Regions from separate parts of the Bradyrhizobium sp. 35 genome, predicted to be linked through region 3. Evidence: riboswitches for the same ligand, from Rfam matches in the RefSeq annotation. Region 3 holds a riboswitch; each other region holds the start of a gene.

Region 1 (4,311 bases), on a different contig from region 3:
CCACCGCCGCCCCGCGATGGACTGCGGAGATATCGGGGCATTGTTGGGTGACCCATTCGGGGAGCATGCTGCCTCGCTTGCCTCACAGCCTGCGCTTGAGGATGTAACTGTCCATGATCCAGCCGTGCCGTTCGCGCGCCTCTTGCCGCACGGCGACGATGCGCGGGCCGATCTCGGCCAGCGCGCCGGACATCACGATCTGATCGGGCATGCCGAGATAGGCCCCCCACCAGATGTGCAGGCCCGCCGGATCAAGCGACTGGAACGCCGTGCCGCCGTCGAGCATCACCACCACGGTATCGACACCTGCCGGCCAACCGCCATCGCGCAAGCGGCGTCCGGTCGAAACTAGAAAGGGCTCGCCGATGTCGTTGAGCGGCAACGCATGCGCCGCACACAGCGCCTGGATCGAGGTGATGCCGGGCACGACCTCGATCTTTGGCGAGGGATTGAGCCGCCGCGCAATGCGCAGCGAGGAATCATAAAGCGAGGGATCGCCCCAGATCAGCAGCGCGACCTTGCCCTCTCCTTCGAGATGATCCCCGATCGTCTGCGACCAGACGGCGGCCACGGCATCATGCCAATCGTCCACGCCCTTGCGATAGTCCGCTTCAGCGGCGTCCCGCACGGGCAGATCGAACTCGGCAATGCGGGTCGTGTCGCTGGTGAGCAGATCGGCGCAGATCGTCCGCCTGAGATCGGCGAGGTCGGACTTGGCCGTCCCCTTGCGGGGGATCAGGACGAGATCGGCCGCGTTGATGGCAGTAATCGCGGCACGCGTGAGCTGCTCGGGATCGCCGCAACCGATGCCTATCAGAGAGAGCGTGAGCATGGTGGCTGCGAAGGGCGGCCATCATGGCCGCCCGTTCGCTTGTCTCTAGGCCGCGCTGTGCAAACGCGGCGTGACGAGGCCGGGCGCGGTGACGCCGCGCAGCGACTTTGCCAGCGCAAGCACGCCGAGATCGGCGAGCGGCTCAATCACGATGACCAGCGCATAGGACGCCGCGAAGGTCGCGATGTTGGCGAGGTTGGTCGCGCCGAAGCCGGAGCCATAAATCGCCCAGAACGCCACCCAGGCGATGACGCCCGCCTGATAGGTCGTCGAAAGCGCCAGCGCCTGGCGGTACTTCAGATCGACATAGGCCGTGTTGCTCGAAATGATCCGCGTGGCGATCGCCTGGATTCCGAACAGCGGCACCAATAGCGTGGTGACGTTCATGCCATATTGCGGCAAGTCGGGCGGCTCGAAGAAGATGCCCTGGAACAGCAGGCCAAACGCGAGGCCGAAGGCCGCAGGCGCCGCGCCAAACAGCAGGAACAAGGTCGAGCCGAGGATGAAGTGCACTTCGGAGACGCCGACCGGGAAGTGCGGCAGGATCTCGAAGAAGATAAACACAAGTCCCGTGGTGGCGAGCGTCCGCGCCGCGAACGACGTGATGCCCTGCTCGCGCACGGTCTCAACCGCGAGCTTCAAGGCAACGCCGCCGACGGCAATGCCGGTTGCATAACTCAGCACGAGCTTGGCGTCCGAGACTAGTCCGGGTTCGATATGCATGGCTCAGATCCTTCTTGCCGTCACACCCGACGGCCTTGGCCTCAAAACATGCACGGCCGGTCTCCTGGCTCGCGGTTCACTGGGAGTCTCCGGCCTTCCCGGGCCTCGCGGCCCAGTGGCTGATCGAAGTCCCTCACCGCTTACAGTCGCGGGGGCGGCTGGGGTTTTGGGCGCCGCAACTGGGTCCGCCCATCCCCATTCCCGATTATGCTCCGGCGCTTTGCGCCGCATCGAGCACCATGCGTCTCCTGTGTGCCTCTTTCGCCGGCCGGGCGTCAAGGGGCGACGGGCGGACGAGGCGGTCATGACGGATAATTCCCCGCCAGCGCGCCGAACAGGATGACGGCCGCCGTGGAGGCCGCTCCGCCCCGCGCAAGCTGCTCTGCAAGTTCCGAAATGGTGGTGCGGACCAGCCGCTCATCGGGACGGCCGAGCGATTCGGCAAACAACGCCGGCGTGGTTGGGGCGAGCCCGTGCTCGATCAATTTGACGACCAACGCCGGAAACGTCCGCCGGCCCATATAGACCACGGTCGTCGCCTCCGGATCGGCCAGCGCCGCCCAATTGAGATCTGGCGGCAGCTCGCCGGTGACGTCCGCCCCGGTCACGAACTGCACGCGGCGCGAGGTGTGACGCCGGGTCAGCGGAATGCCGGCTTGCGCGGCGGCGACACAGGCCGAGGTGACGCCGGGAATGATCTCGTAGCCGATGCCCGCTTCACGCAGCGTCTCGAGCTCCTCCTCGAGCCGGCCAAAGATGCCGGCATCGCCCGACTTCAACCGGACCACGCGCGCGCCTGTCACGGCATAGTCGACCAGCAGGCGGTTGACATGGTGCTGCTTGGTCGAGGCCCGCCCTGCCCGCTTTCCCACCGCGACGAGATTGGCGCCGGGCCGGGCCAGATCGAGGATCGCGCCTGAAGCAAGATCGTCATAGAGCACAACGTCGGCCTCGCGCAGCCGCGCTGCACCCTTGAGCGTGAGCAGCTCGGGATCGCCGGGCCCGGCGGAGACAAAGGAGACAAAACCGCTCACCGGTCCTCCGCGATCAGATGGAAGAACGTGCCGGTGGCTTGTCCCCGCCGCGAGCCGGTCTCGGCAATGACCGCACCTGTCGCGTCGTGCACGACCGCCAGCGCCGTGTCGGGCTGCGCGACTATGGTCGAATAGTGGAATTCATGGCCACGCAGGCGTGCACCCGCCTGATGACCCGGCATCGGCGCGGCGAGCTCGGCCAGACGATAGCCCAGATGCATGCGGCGCTTGGCAAAGCTCGTCTCCAGGCCGAGCAGGCCCGTCATCTCGTGGCTGATGCCATCGGCGTCGGTCAAAGCGGTGCCCAGCACCATATAGCCCCCGCATTCGCCGTGCACCGGGCGCGTCTCGGCGAAGGCGCGCAATCCGCTGCGGAAGCGCGCATTGGCAGCGATCCTGCCGGCCTGCAGCTCGGGATAGCCGCCAGGCAGCCAGCACACATCGGCGACCGGATCAGGGGCTTCATCGGCGAGCGGCGAGAATGTCGAGATCTCCGCACCCGCCGCGCGCCACGCTTCCAGCATGTGCGGATAGACGAAGGAGAACGCGGCATCACGGGCAAGCGCAATGCGCTGGCCGGGCGGCGTCACGTTGACGCCGCTTGCGGCAGGTTGCGGCGACCAGGTGGCCGCCGAACGCAGCACCGCGTCGAGATCGACATGCTCGGCAACGAAGCGCGCGGCCTCGTCGATCAGCTTGCCGATTTCCGCCTGCTCCTCGGCCTGCACCAGTCCGAGATGCCGCTTCGGCAGGCTGATCTCGGCATGGCGCGGCAGCGCGCCGAATACGGCGATGCCGGCATCCAGCAGCGCGCGCCGCACGAGGGCTTCGTGGCGCGGGCTGGCAACGCGATTGAGCACGACGCCTGCAAGGCGCACACCGGGGCGGTAGTCGCGAAGGCCCGCCGCGATCGCGGCCGCCGTTTGTGCCTGTCCTGAGGGATCGATCACCAGCAGCACCGGCCAGTCCAGCATCTCCGCGATGTCGGCGGTCGCCCCGGTGCCGCAGACGCCACGCGCGGCGACGCCGTCGAACAGACCCATCGAGCCTTCGGCCAGCACGACATCGGCGTCAATGCCGCGACTGACGAGATGCGAGATTGTCCCGCGATCCATCGCCCAACTGTCGACATTGACCGAGGCGCGTCCCGTCGCGGCGGCATGAAACGCGGGATCGATGTAATCGGGGCCGCTCTTGAAGCACTGCACCCGCAATCCGCTGTTGCGCCAGGCGCGAGCAAGCGCCAGCGTCAGTGTGGTCTTGCCGACGCCGGAGGCCGGCGCGGAGATAACGAGCCCTGCCGCCATCACGACACCTCCGGAAAGCGCGGCTCGGCGCCGACCGGCCGATTGCGGCGGTCATAGTCGGCAGCATAGAGACGGCTCTCGGAAAAATCCGCCGAGCCCAGCGTCTTGCCGACCAGGATCAACGCGGTGCGCTCCATCTCGCCCCCGACCGCAGCGTCGAGTGTTGCGAGCGTGGCGCGGATGATGCGCTGCTCGGGCCAGCTCGCACGCCAGACGATCGCGACCGGGCAATCCGCGCCATAATGCGGCGTCAGCTCAGCGACGACCTTGTCGAGCAGATGAATCGACAGATGGATCGCGAGCACCGCGCCGGTGGCGGCGAAGGCGGCAAGCTTCTCGCCTTCGGGCATCGCGCTGGCGCGGCCCGGCGTGCGCGTCAGCACCACGGTCTGGGCAAGGCCGGGCAGCGTCAGCT
Region 2 (4,311 bases), on a different contig from region 3:
AGACGGACCGCCGCAGCCGGCCGCGAGGCGCGCGGTCAGCCCCTGGACCTCGTGCACATCCAGAGATCTCGTTGGTCCATCGCGGGGCGCATCCCCTGCCTCGATCAAGGTCTGACCGGCAAGGGCGATCCGATCCCGCCGATAGAGATTGCCGTTGAAGGCAAACCATTCGATCTCACGGGCCGACGGCGATACAGGCTGCCGATCGAACGATGGAGCCGTCGTCCAGTTCGGTGAGGCGTTCATCACGCGTGATTCAGCGGAGATCAATTGCCCACGCGAGAACAGCCGCCCGTGATCCATGGAGAGCCAGCCGCTGAAAATCCAGGTCAGCACGAACACCATCGCCGCGAGGCCGATGAGATGATGCAGCGCATGCCAGCCGCGACAGGGCGAGCCGATCAGACCGCTTCGAGGTTTGATCCGCGCAAGGCCGAGCACAGCGCCCAGCAAGGCCGCGATCAGGGCCAGCAGCGACAAGGTCCAGACCACGCGATCCCACAGCGACCAATTGCTTCGCAGGATCGTTGGATAGATCCAGTGCAGCACGCTGCCGACGAGATTCCAGGTCCGCTCGCTGCGCGTCGTATCCAGGACGATCTCGCCGGTGAGCGAGGAGACATAGACCTCCGTTCCAGCGGCGTCGCCCAGGGCAACCCGAAACAAGGGCCGGTGGCGGTCAAAGCCGTTCGGCACGCTCCATTGGTCATAGTCCGCGCGCGCAAGGATTGCGGCCCGCGCGGCATCCAGCCCGCGGCTGCGCGCGTGGTCTCGCGCGATGGCCAGCGCGACGTCGGAAGATGCGACCGAGGCGCCGGCTCCGTCGGAGGCACGCACTGCGCCCGCGCGCGACGGCCCCGAGACGACATAGACCGGTCCGTCACTGCGCTGGATCAGGCGAACGCGAGTCGCATCAGCAATGCCGCTCGCGGCCACGGCATCGGCGACCGCAAGCTGCCTCGTCTCGGCGCCATCCAGCGGCCCAAGCCCGGCGAAGCGTTCCGCTTCCGTCAGAGACGGAAACGGAACGAAGTGCATCACGATTCCCGTCGCGAACCACATCGCGAACAGCAGGCAGAACGCGATCCCGAGCCATCGATGCAGCAGGACGATCGCGCGCATCATCGATCAGCATCCTACCATTTGAATGCGGCCGAGAGTTCATAGGTGCGCGGTGCACCCAAGAGGATCTGGTCGGGATAGAACGGATCGCCCCAGATCGCATAGCGCTTGTCGGCGATGTTGCGCACCCGGAAAGTCAGGCGAGCCTGGTCGACCGCGTTGAACACCGTCTTCGGGATGTCGACGAAGGCATAGACGTCCGCGACAGTGTAGGCCTTCATCGTCACGACATTCGCATCGGTGTTGTAGCGGTCGCCGACGTGACGGCCGGTGACGCCGACTTCCACGGGCCACGGCGTGAAGAACCGATACGACGCTCCGGCATTCGCCACGACGCGCGGCACGTTCGGCGGCGTGTTGCCGGAGAACGAGCCGCCGACAAAATTAAAGTCGGCGTAGCGCGCATCGACATAGGCGATGTTGCCCCAGAGACGCAGGGGACCGATCGGACGCACGGACGCGGCAAGCTCGACGCCCTTCGATTCCTGCCGTCCGGCAAGGTTGAGCTGCATGCCGCCGGCCGCGGCATAGACGTTCTTGCGCAGGATGTCGTAGGCCGAGAACGACCACTCCGCCCGGTTGTCCCAGAACAGGTGCTTGACGCCGGTCTCGTAGGTGCGCGCGGTGGTCAGGTTCAGCGGATCGGTCGGATTGAGCAGGAAGATGTTGTTGGCCGAGATGTCTGCGCCGGTGGCGTATTGGCTGAAAAAGGTCAGGCCCGGTACGGCTTCCCAGGTGTAGCCGATACGGCCCGTGGTCGGGACCCAGGATTGCGAGAACGGGAAGTTCGCCTTCTCCAGACCGAACTTGTCGGTCGAATTGCGGTCGAGCCCGATATGCTCGACGCGCAGGCCGCCGACCAGCGCAAAGGTCCGTGTCAACTTCAACCGGTCCTCGAACGACAGCGCCTCATTGTCGATGCGCGCGGTCTGCTGCTGAATGGTGAGCAGGCCGTAATAGCCGCGAGGCGGATCGACCAGCGGAACGGAATCGCCGGGGAAATTTGCGGCGCCCGGCCTCACGAAATCAAGGTAGCTTGAGGAAAGCGTCGTGACCAAACGGTTGTCAAAGCCGGCGATATTCGCATCCCAGATCAAATCGGTGACGTTGCCGACCAAGCGTTGGCTGTGCGCGACATAGAAGCGCTCACGATCGACCATGTTGGTCCCGGAATTGAACGCCTCGATCTCATTGTTGAACCATGTGCGCTCAGCTCCGTAAGCATAGGCTTGACTTTTCAGCGTCAGGTCGGGCGCCAGATTCAGCTCGAAACCGCCGCGCAGCCACACCTCCTTCGCTACGTTCCTGTTGTCGAGGACGTTGTAGTTAGTATTGAAGGTGCGGTCGTCGATCGTGACGGCACCGAGATCGGTTTTGTTGTAGTTCGAGACGTAATTGCCGGAAACGATCCCCGTCGTCGCATGCGAGCCGCTGAAGGCAATCGGCACCAGCGGCGCACCCCAATAGGCTTTCGAGCGATCTTCCCGATACTCGATCGCGCCCCAGACCTTGAGGCTGTCGGAGATGCGGTAGTTGAGCTGGCCGGAGACATTGAGCGTCTTGGTGTTGGTGTCGTCGGCAAAGCCGTTGAGCGAGGAACGGCTGACGTCGAAGCGGTAGTCCAGCCCCTGCACATTGGTGCTGCCGCCCGAGCCGTAATGCGCCCGGAACGAGTTCAGCGAGTCCCAGGAGAAATCCGCCTCGTTCCGGATCGGACCGGTGTGCGGCTGCTTGGTGACGAAGTTGATCGCGCCGCCGGCGGCGCCCTCGCCTGACATCAGTGATGCCGGACCCTTCAGGAATTCGACAGCCTCCAGATTGGCCGTGTCCATGATCCGCGAGGTCATGTTCTGCGGACCGATCTTGATGCCGTTGTAGAGCGTGTTGATCTGGCTGTTGGTGAAGCCGCGCATGGAGAAAGCCGAAGGCTCGGCCGGATTGTCGCCGGCTGTGACGCCCACCGCTCCGTGCGCGACGTCGGAGACTGTGCGGTAGCCCTGCTCGCGCATGGTTGCGGCCGAGATCACCTCCACGGTCGCGGGTGTTTCTCGCACGGTCAGGCCGAGGCGCGAAGCGCTTTCGGCGACGGCATTGGTGTTGAGCGGCGTCTGTGCCGCCGTGGTCGGCACGACGGGCTTGGGCACTGCGGATGCAGTCCCCGGCCGGCGCGCTGCTGCGCGGCGTGAGCTCTGCGCGTCCCGTCCGGCCGGGCTGGACTGCCTGCGGGATTGTGGCGCCGACACCTCGACGGGCGGCAGTGGCTCGCGGGCCTGCTGCGCCAAGGCCGCTGGCATGTCGATGGCGACGAAAGATGTGAGAGCGGCGGATGCCAGTAGGAAACGGCGTGGTCGTACGATACGAAGGGAATACACGGTCTTGGACCTCGGAGTGACGTCAGTGGCACGTCACCGCGAACCAGGGTCCCATCGTCCGGCTTGCAGCCTTCCGATGAAGCCGAATGTCTGTACTCCCCGACCGACATCTTCGCGTGTGACCACGGCTGACGGCAGGTCTCCTGGCTCGCGGGTCAGTACCTTGCATCGCCTTCCCGGGACCGAGATACCCAGTGGCTCGTGACGCAAGATTCGCCGCTTACAGTTGCGGGGGCAGCCACGGCATTGGGGACAAACTCCCCGCACCGCATTCCCTTTTCATCCCCTCTCGGGGAAACCGTCGCGAGCATCTAGGATTACGATCCAGACAGAGTCAATGTGCCAGTTGCGGCGTTATTGCCACAACGACCAGTTTCCTTGGAGATAAGCATGGGAGGCGAGACCTTCCTCTGGCTGATACGGCACGCGCCCGTCGATGGCGTCGCGGGGACGATCCATGCGGCCGACGCACCGGCCGATCTCGGCGCTCGGGCGCAGCTGGAGGCACTGCGGCAGCGCCTGCCACGGGACGCCGCGAGCTATGCGAGCCCGTCGCGGCGCACCGTCGAAACGGCCCGCGCGCTGGGGCTCGAGCCGCTGCAGCTGGACGAATTCAGCGAGCAAGACTTTGGCGACTGGACCGGCCGTCGGCATGACGAACTCGCCGCGACCGGTGGCGAGGCCTATGCACGGTTCTGGAGCGATCCGGCGCGCGGACGGCCGTCCGGCGGCGAAAGCTTTGAGGAACAGGTCGCGCGGGTCCGCCTGGGTTTGTCGAAGATCGGCACCGGGGCCGCAACGCTCGTCGTGCATTCCG
Region 3 (4,311 bases):
CAGGGCCTTGGCACCAATGGGTGCGCCTTCGGCAGTTCTTTGGTGATTTCCAAAATCCGGCGTGCTCAGGGGGCATGGATCACACTCCATTGTCAGAAACATAAGAGAACTTCTGACATAACCCTGTTGTGGGCCAGCTCTGCAGCTGAGATCATCCGAGTCAGCGTCACTTAGTGTGATAGATCAACCAAAGCAGGAGTGTAAGATACTTTGGTTGTCTCTATAGAATGGATCAGCCGACCTGCATTCATTACTTCAAGCCGATAGTCGTCGCCGGGCGTTAGGCTTGCTGCAATATGGCGCGCTATATCAAGAGCAGCTTGCCAAGCCGCATTGTCGTCGAGCAACTCTTCCCCGAGGGTGTCCTGAAATGGGCGGCTGCCGCCGACATTGAAGAAATAGCGTGTCATAGGCTCTCTCACATTTCTCCTGCTCGAATAGCTACTTACAGCTTGAGGCAGGCCCCTGGAGACAAGGCCGCTTCCAGGAAGCCATCTTGGCCGAGAACAGTGCGCCACTGTGCAACGTTCGTTTCCGGCGGCGATGGCGAAGTTGGGGGCTTTTGCTCCGACAAACAGGGTACGTAACGAGCGACCAAATCTCGCATTCAACTGAGTGTGTCGTCTCGGCTTCGGACTGGAGCGGTTCCTACAAAAAATCCCGCCATTTGACTTTCAGCATGAGCTCTGCTGCTGGAGCCGAACCCACAAGGAGAAGCGACATTCCGAGGTCGCCGAGGTGTTGCTGGGCGTGAAGATATGCGCTGCGATCGCATGTGTGTTTCCTCTCTACTGACAGTAATCATATTTCAATGTTGATTAATGCAAAGTGCCGCGCCCCATGCTGAAATCCTGCGTTTGGCCGTAGTCTTCGACGCAATTCAACGGCATCTGTTATGGGCGGGAGAGCAGTCTGACGTGGTCGTCTCTCCACTTGATGGTCTGTTCGGCGGCTTTGTCGCGGCAAAAACCGCGGGTGCAATTTTGTCACCAAACAGCGCACCAACGTTCGACTAGCTTTCGCGAGCAGCACGAACTCGCCTTCTGCGCTACTCGGACATGGTACCCGCTACTCCACTCGCGCCGATTACTATTCGGCCCGGTGGACCTATTTGGCAAACAACTTCAGGTTTGCCTGCTTCAGACCGGAGATTGACTCCATGCCTCGCCAGCTTCTAGGGTGATATCGATTGTTCCCGCCACGGGGATCAAAAGGGAATGCGGTGCGGGGATTTTCCCTCAGGCCGCAGCTGCCCCCGCAGGGATGACTATTTAGCCCGCGTCCTCGCACTGCTCGCTTGATGCATTGCCGCACGCTCCATCAAGCGGGCCTTTGTCAGCAGCGCCCATCGCCAGATGGCACGCATCTATGGCGCGGACTTGGGTTATGCGGTCAACGACCAGTCCAGACCGCTGATAAAACTTTTCGCGTGCACGCTCCTCATCATCTTCATTGTCGGCGTCCTCTCATTCAATCAGAGAGACCTGCCTCGATGATCAAGCCTGCCTATCCTTTCCAGATCGCCCGCATGGAGTGCCTGCGGGAGTTGCTCGCGGTCAATTCCTCGAGCTCTGCGATCATCACGGAGGGCGCCCCAGCCGCGACGCCGACTGAAAACCAAGGAGGCGCAACCATGCCAACCCCGGCCCAGCAAGCGATCCCGCAAGGCATCGTTGAGGAGCGCCGAGGCGCGGGCCAGGCGCGGCGGCTCGCGGACATCGGCCGAGCACGCGCGCGACCTCAAGGCGCGGCGCGCCGGCGAGAGCAACCTTGAGCAATTGGAAAATATCGAGGGACCGACCATGCAGACAATCAGGCTTCCGCACGGCGGCGAGACCGTTCGCCGGCGTCCGCGCGAAACCCCCTAGGATCCGCGCCAATGCCACCGAGAGATCCCTGGGGCCACAAGTTGAGGCGGTGCATTCATTGCGGACAGATCGGGCCGCGTGTTGTCGTCCTCGGCGGCTACGCACACCGCCGCTGCATCCCAAAGCCGATCCAAGCGACCCGACGACGGACGGAGCGATTCTCAGAGAAAGCCCAGCCGCGCCACAGGGCTTGAGTCCGAATGTCCCAATCTCGGTCGTTGTATGGACGGAAATCCGCGTATGACCCGCCGAGACGCCCATAAGGTATTCTGGAAAGAGTCGCGCTAAGATGCTCACCAAAATGAATTGCCCGCGCGTTCCTATCGATCGGGCCGTGAACCGTCGATCAAGGGTGGTTCGAATCCATCCGATGCAGCTCGACCACGAAGAGTTCGTCCCCTGAGTCACGTTCACTTTGGGTGGGAACCAGGGATCACATCCGAACTTGGGAGGCCCCAAGAATCCGATCCCTTCAACGCGTCATCATAGCGCCGAGGTTGATTACGATCGCCAGGGAAAGAGGATCGTGACTGCGCTCTCGCCGGGGTGAGGTGAAGCCTCTGCCCGTCCTCCAGAAGAGCGCTTTGGTGATGGAAATCGCGGCCTGGTCACCTGGGCGGGAGCGTTCGGATATAATCGACAAGTTCAAGAAGGCCCTCAAATCGTCAGCTGAAGTCGTGTTTGGATCTTAAGTCAGAGGCGACGCTGACTTTGTCCTATACGGCACCGCAAATGGTATGGAAGACGACGAGCAGTTCACGCGGCGCTTCTCCGCGCGGTCGGTCCGAAGGCATCTTCGTGACGCCTTTTGAGCAAGGCGAGATCGCGCCAGATCTGTTCTGGGCGGCCTGCCGGATAGAAATCGAGGACTTGATCTCCAAGCGCCGGAAGTGCGCCTACAAGGGCAGCCGGTGCGAACACTGAATTAATCTGAGGAACGAGTGCACCCGGCATTCAGTCGAGTGATAAGTCATTCTGAGGCGCCGCCGGCGCAGCGCCGCCACTTCACCCCGATCATAATTGCTCGCGGCCAGTCGACCGGGCTTAGAATGCTCAGCATCTCATGCCGAAGGATGAGCTGCTGGCGCAAATTGCTCAATCGACATATCCTGCGGGACTATCCTCCGCCTACCAGATCTGTGCGCGCTCGCTATAATTCGCAGGCGTCAACCTCCTCGTCCGAGAACTTCTCGGACTCCAGCTCCAGCCTGTTCTTCGCCCCTTCCAGCTCCCCGATTATGAGGACGTAGTCTTCGAACGTGCTCGACGGGCCGATGTGCTTCTCGATCAACTGCCGCAGCTCGCACGCGAACTGATACTTGCTGACGGTCATTCGCTCGACCATGCTGCAATCCCCATCGCGCTTAAGCCCATCAGAGACCCAACAATAAGCACTAGACTAAGGTAAAGCAGAAGTTGAAAGATCAAGTCACCGTCACGGTCCAACATCATATCTCCCGGCGGCGTTGCCCCATGTTCTGGCTGGGGCACGCTGACTTTACCAGATCTTGCGCCTTTGCTCCCCAGACATTGTCTGCAACTAGTCTCGGTCACATGAGAGCGTTGTCTCGGCTTCACACTTGCGTCGTTTCAGCTTCATATTGGAGCACTTCGGACAATCCATCAATGCAACACGTCCCGTTATCGCGCTCAAATCCTGTTGGATCTCCGGCTTCTTCGGTGGATTTCAACGCCTCTACTATTGGCGACCTGCGGTCAGCACGGGTCCTGCCTCGTTACCATCCTGGGAGCGAGCGCGACGGCAGCAAGATCGAAAATCTGATGCGGACTGACGTCAGGAACTGCGAGCCATCAAGCCGGCTTGCGCCACCGACATGGTCCGTCACTCCCAAGCTTCATTGGTCAATTCCCGGGAAGTCACGGACTTCATTAACGCAAGCGTGCTTTGTACAGAACGTCTTTCGGCCTTCTTTCTGTGACGAGAATTGCTACGGAGGTGGAGCGCGAGTCCGAACTCGAGAAGCGCGCCTTCAAACCAGCGCATCGGCAGCATCGCTGATGCCAGCGTAGATTTCGTCGAGATCTGCCGCGGTGACGCAATAGGGCGGCATCACGTAGATGGTATTGCCGAGCGGGCGCAGCAGCAGATTTCGGTCGTTAAAGAAAGCCTGAAGCTTCGGACCGATGTCCGCCAAATAGCCGCCATCGCTCGTTTTCAAATCAAGCGCTGTGATGGTTCCGGAACGACGAACGTTTTCAAAGCGCGCATCGGCGCGGAATGGCTCAATTGCCCGCTCTTGCATGGCGGCGAGCGAAGCGGCGCGCTCGCGGGAGTCCTGATACCACCAAAGATCCAGGTTCGCTTTTGCAGCGGCACAGGCTACCGGATTCGCCGTATATGAACTCGAATGATAGAACGTACGCATGCGATCTTTCGAATAATGCGCGTCGAAAATGTCCGCACGGCAGAGCGTAACCGCGA

What was found. A riboswitch is a leader RNA that binds a small molecule or an ion and turns the genes downstream of it on or off. The one in region 3 is predicted to bind cobalamin.
Region 1: it holds a riboswitch for cobalamin, as region 3 does, so the genes downstream of both, IVB36_RS33050 (energy-coupling factor ABC transporter permease) here and IVB36_RS32070 (hypothetical protein) in region 3, are expected to answer to the same signal.
Region 2: it holds a riboswitch for cobalamin, as region 3 does, so the genes downstream of both, IVB36_RS33030 (TonB-dependent receptor) here and IVB36_RS32070 (hypothetical protein) in region 3, are expected to answer to the same signal.

The regions. Positions count from the first base shown of each region.
Region 1 is NZ_JADPJC010000157.1:152,876-157,186, forward strand. It holds gene cobT (nicotinate-nucleotide--dimethylbenzimidazole phosphoribosyltransferase) at 1-67, opposite strand, end outside; gene cobF (precorrin-6A synthase (deacetylating)) at 83-832, opposite strand; gene IVB36_RS33050 (energy-coupling factor ABC transporter permease) at 878-1,555, opposite strand; cobalamin riboswitch at 1,592-1,812, opposite strand; gene cobA (uroporphyrinogen-III C-methyltransferase) at 1,858-2,589, opposite strand; gene IVB36_RS33060 (cobyrinate a,c-diamide synthase) at 2,586-3,896, opposite strand; gene cobM (precorrin-4 C(11)-methyltransferase) at 3,896-4,311, opposite strand, start outside.
Region 2 is NZ_JADPJC010000157.1:147,433-151,743, forward strand. It holds gene IVB36_RS33025 (PepSY domain-containing protein) at 1-1,125, opposite strand, end outside; gene IVB36_RS33030 (TonB-dependent receptor) at 1,137-3,494, opposite strand; cobalamin riboswitch at 3,610-3,812, opposite strand; gene IVB36_RS33035 (histidine phosphatase family protein) at 3,885-4,311, shown strand, end outside.
Region 3 is NZ_JADPJC010000152.1:17,086-21,396, forward strand. It holds gene IVB36_RS32065 (hypothetical protein) at 171-410, opposite strand; cobalamin riboswitch at 1,173-1,299, shown strand; gene IVB36_RS32070 (hypothetical protein) at 1,493-1,774, shown strand; partial or broken gene IVB36_RS32075 (ArsR family transcriptional regulator) at 2,486-2,638, shown strand; gene IVB36_RS32080 (hypothetical protein) at 2,601-2,792, shown strand; gene IVB36_RS32085 (hypothetical protein) at 3,019-3,213, opposite strand; gene IVB36_RS32090 (adenosylmethionine--8-amino-7-oxononanoate transaminase) at 3,860-4,311, opposite strand, start outside.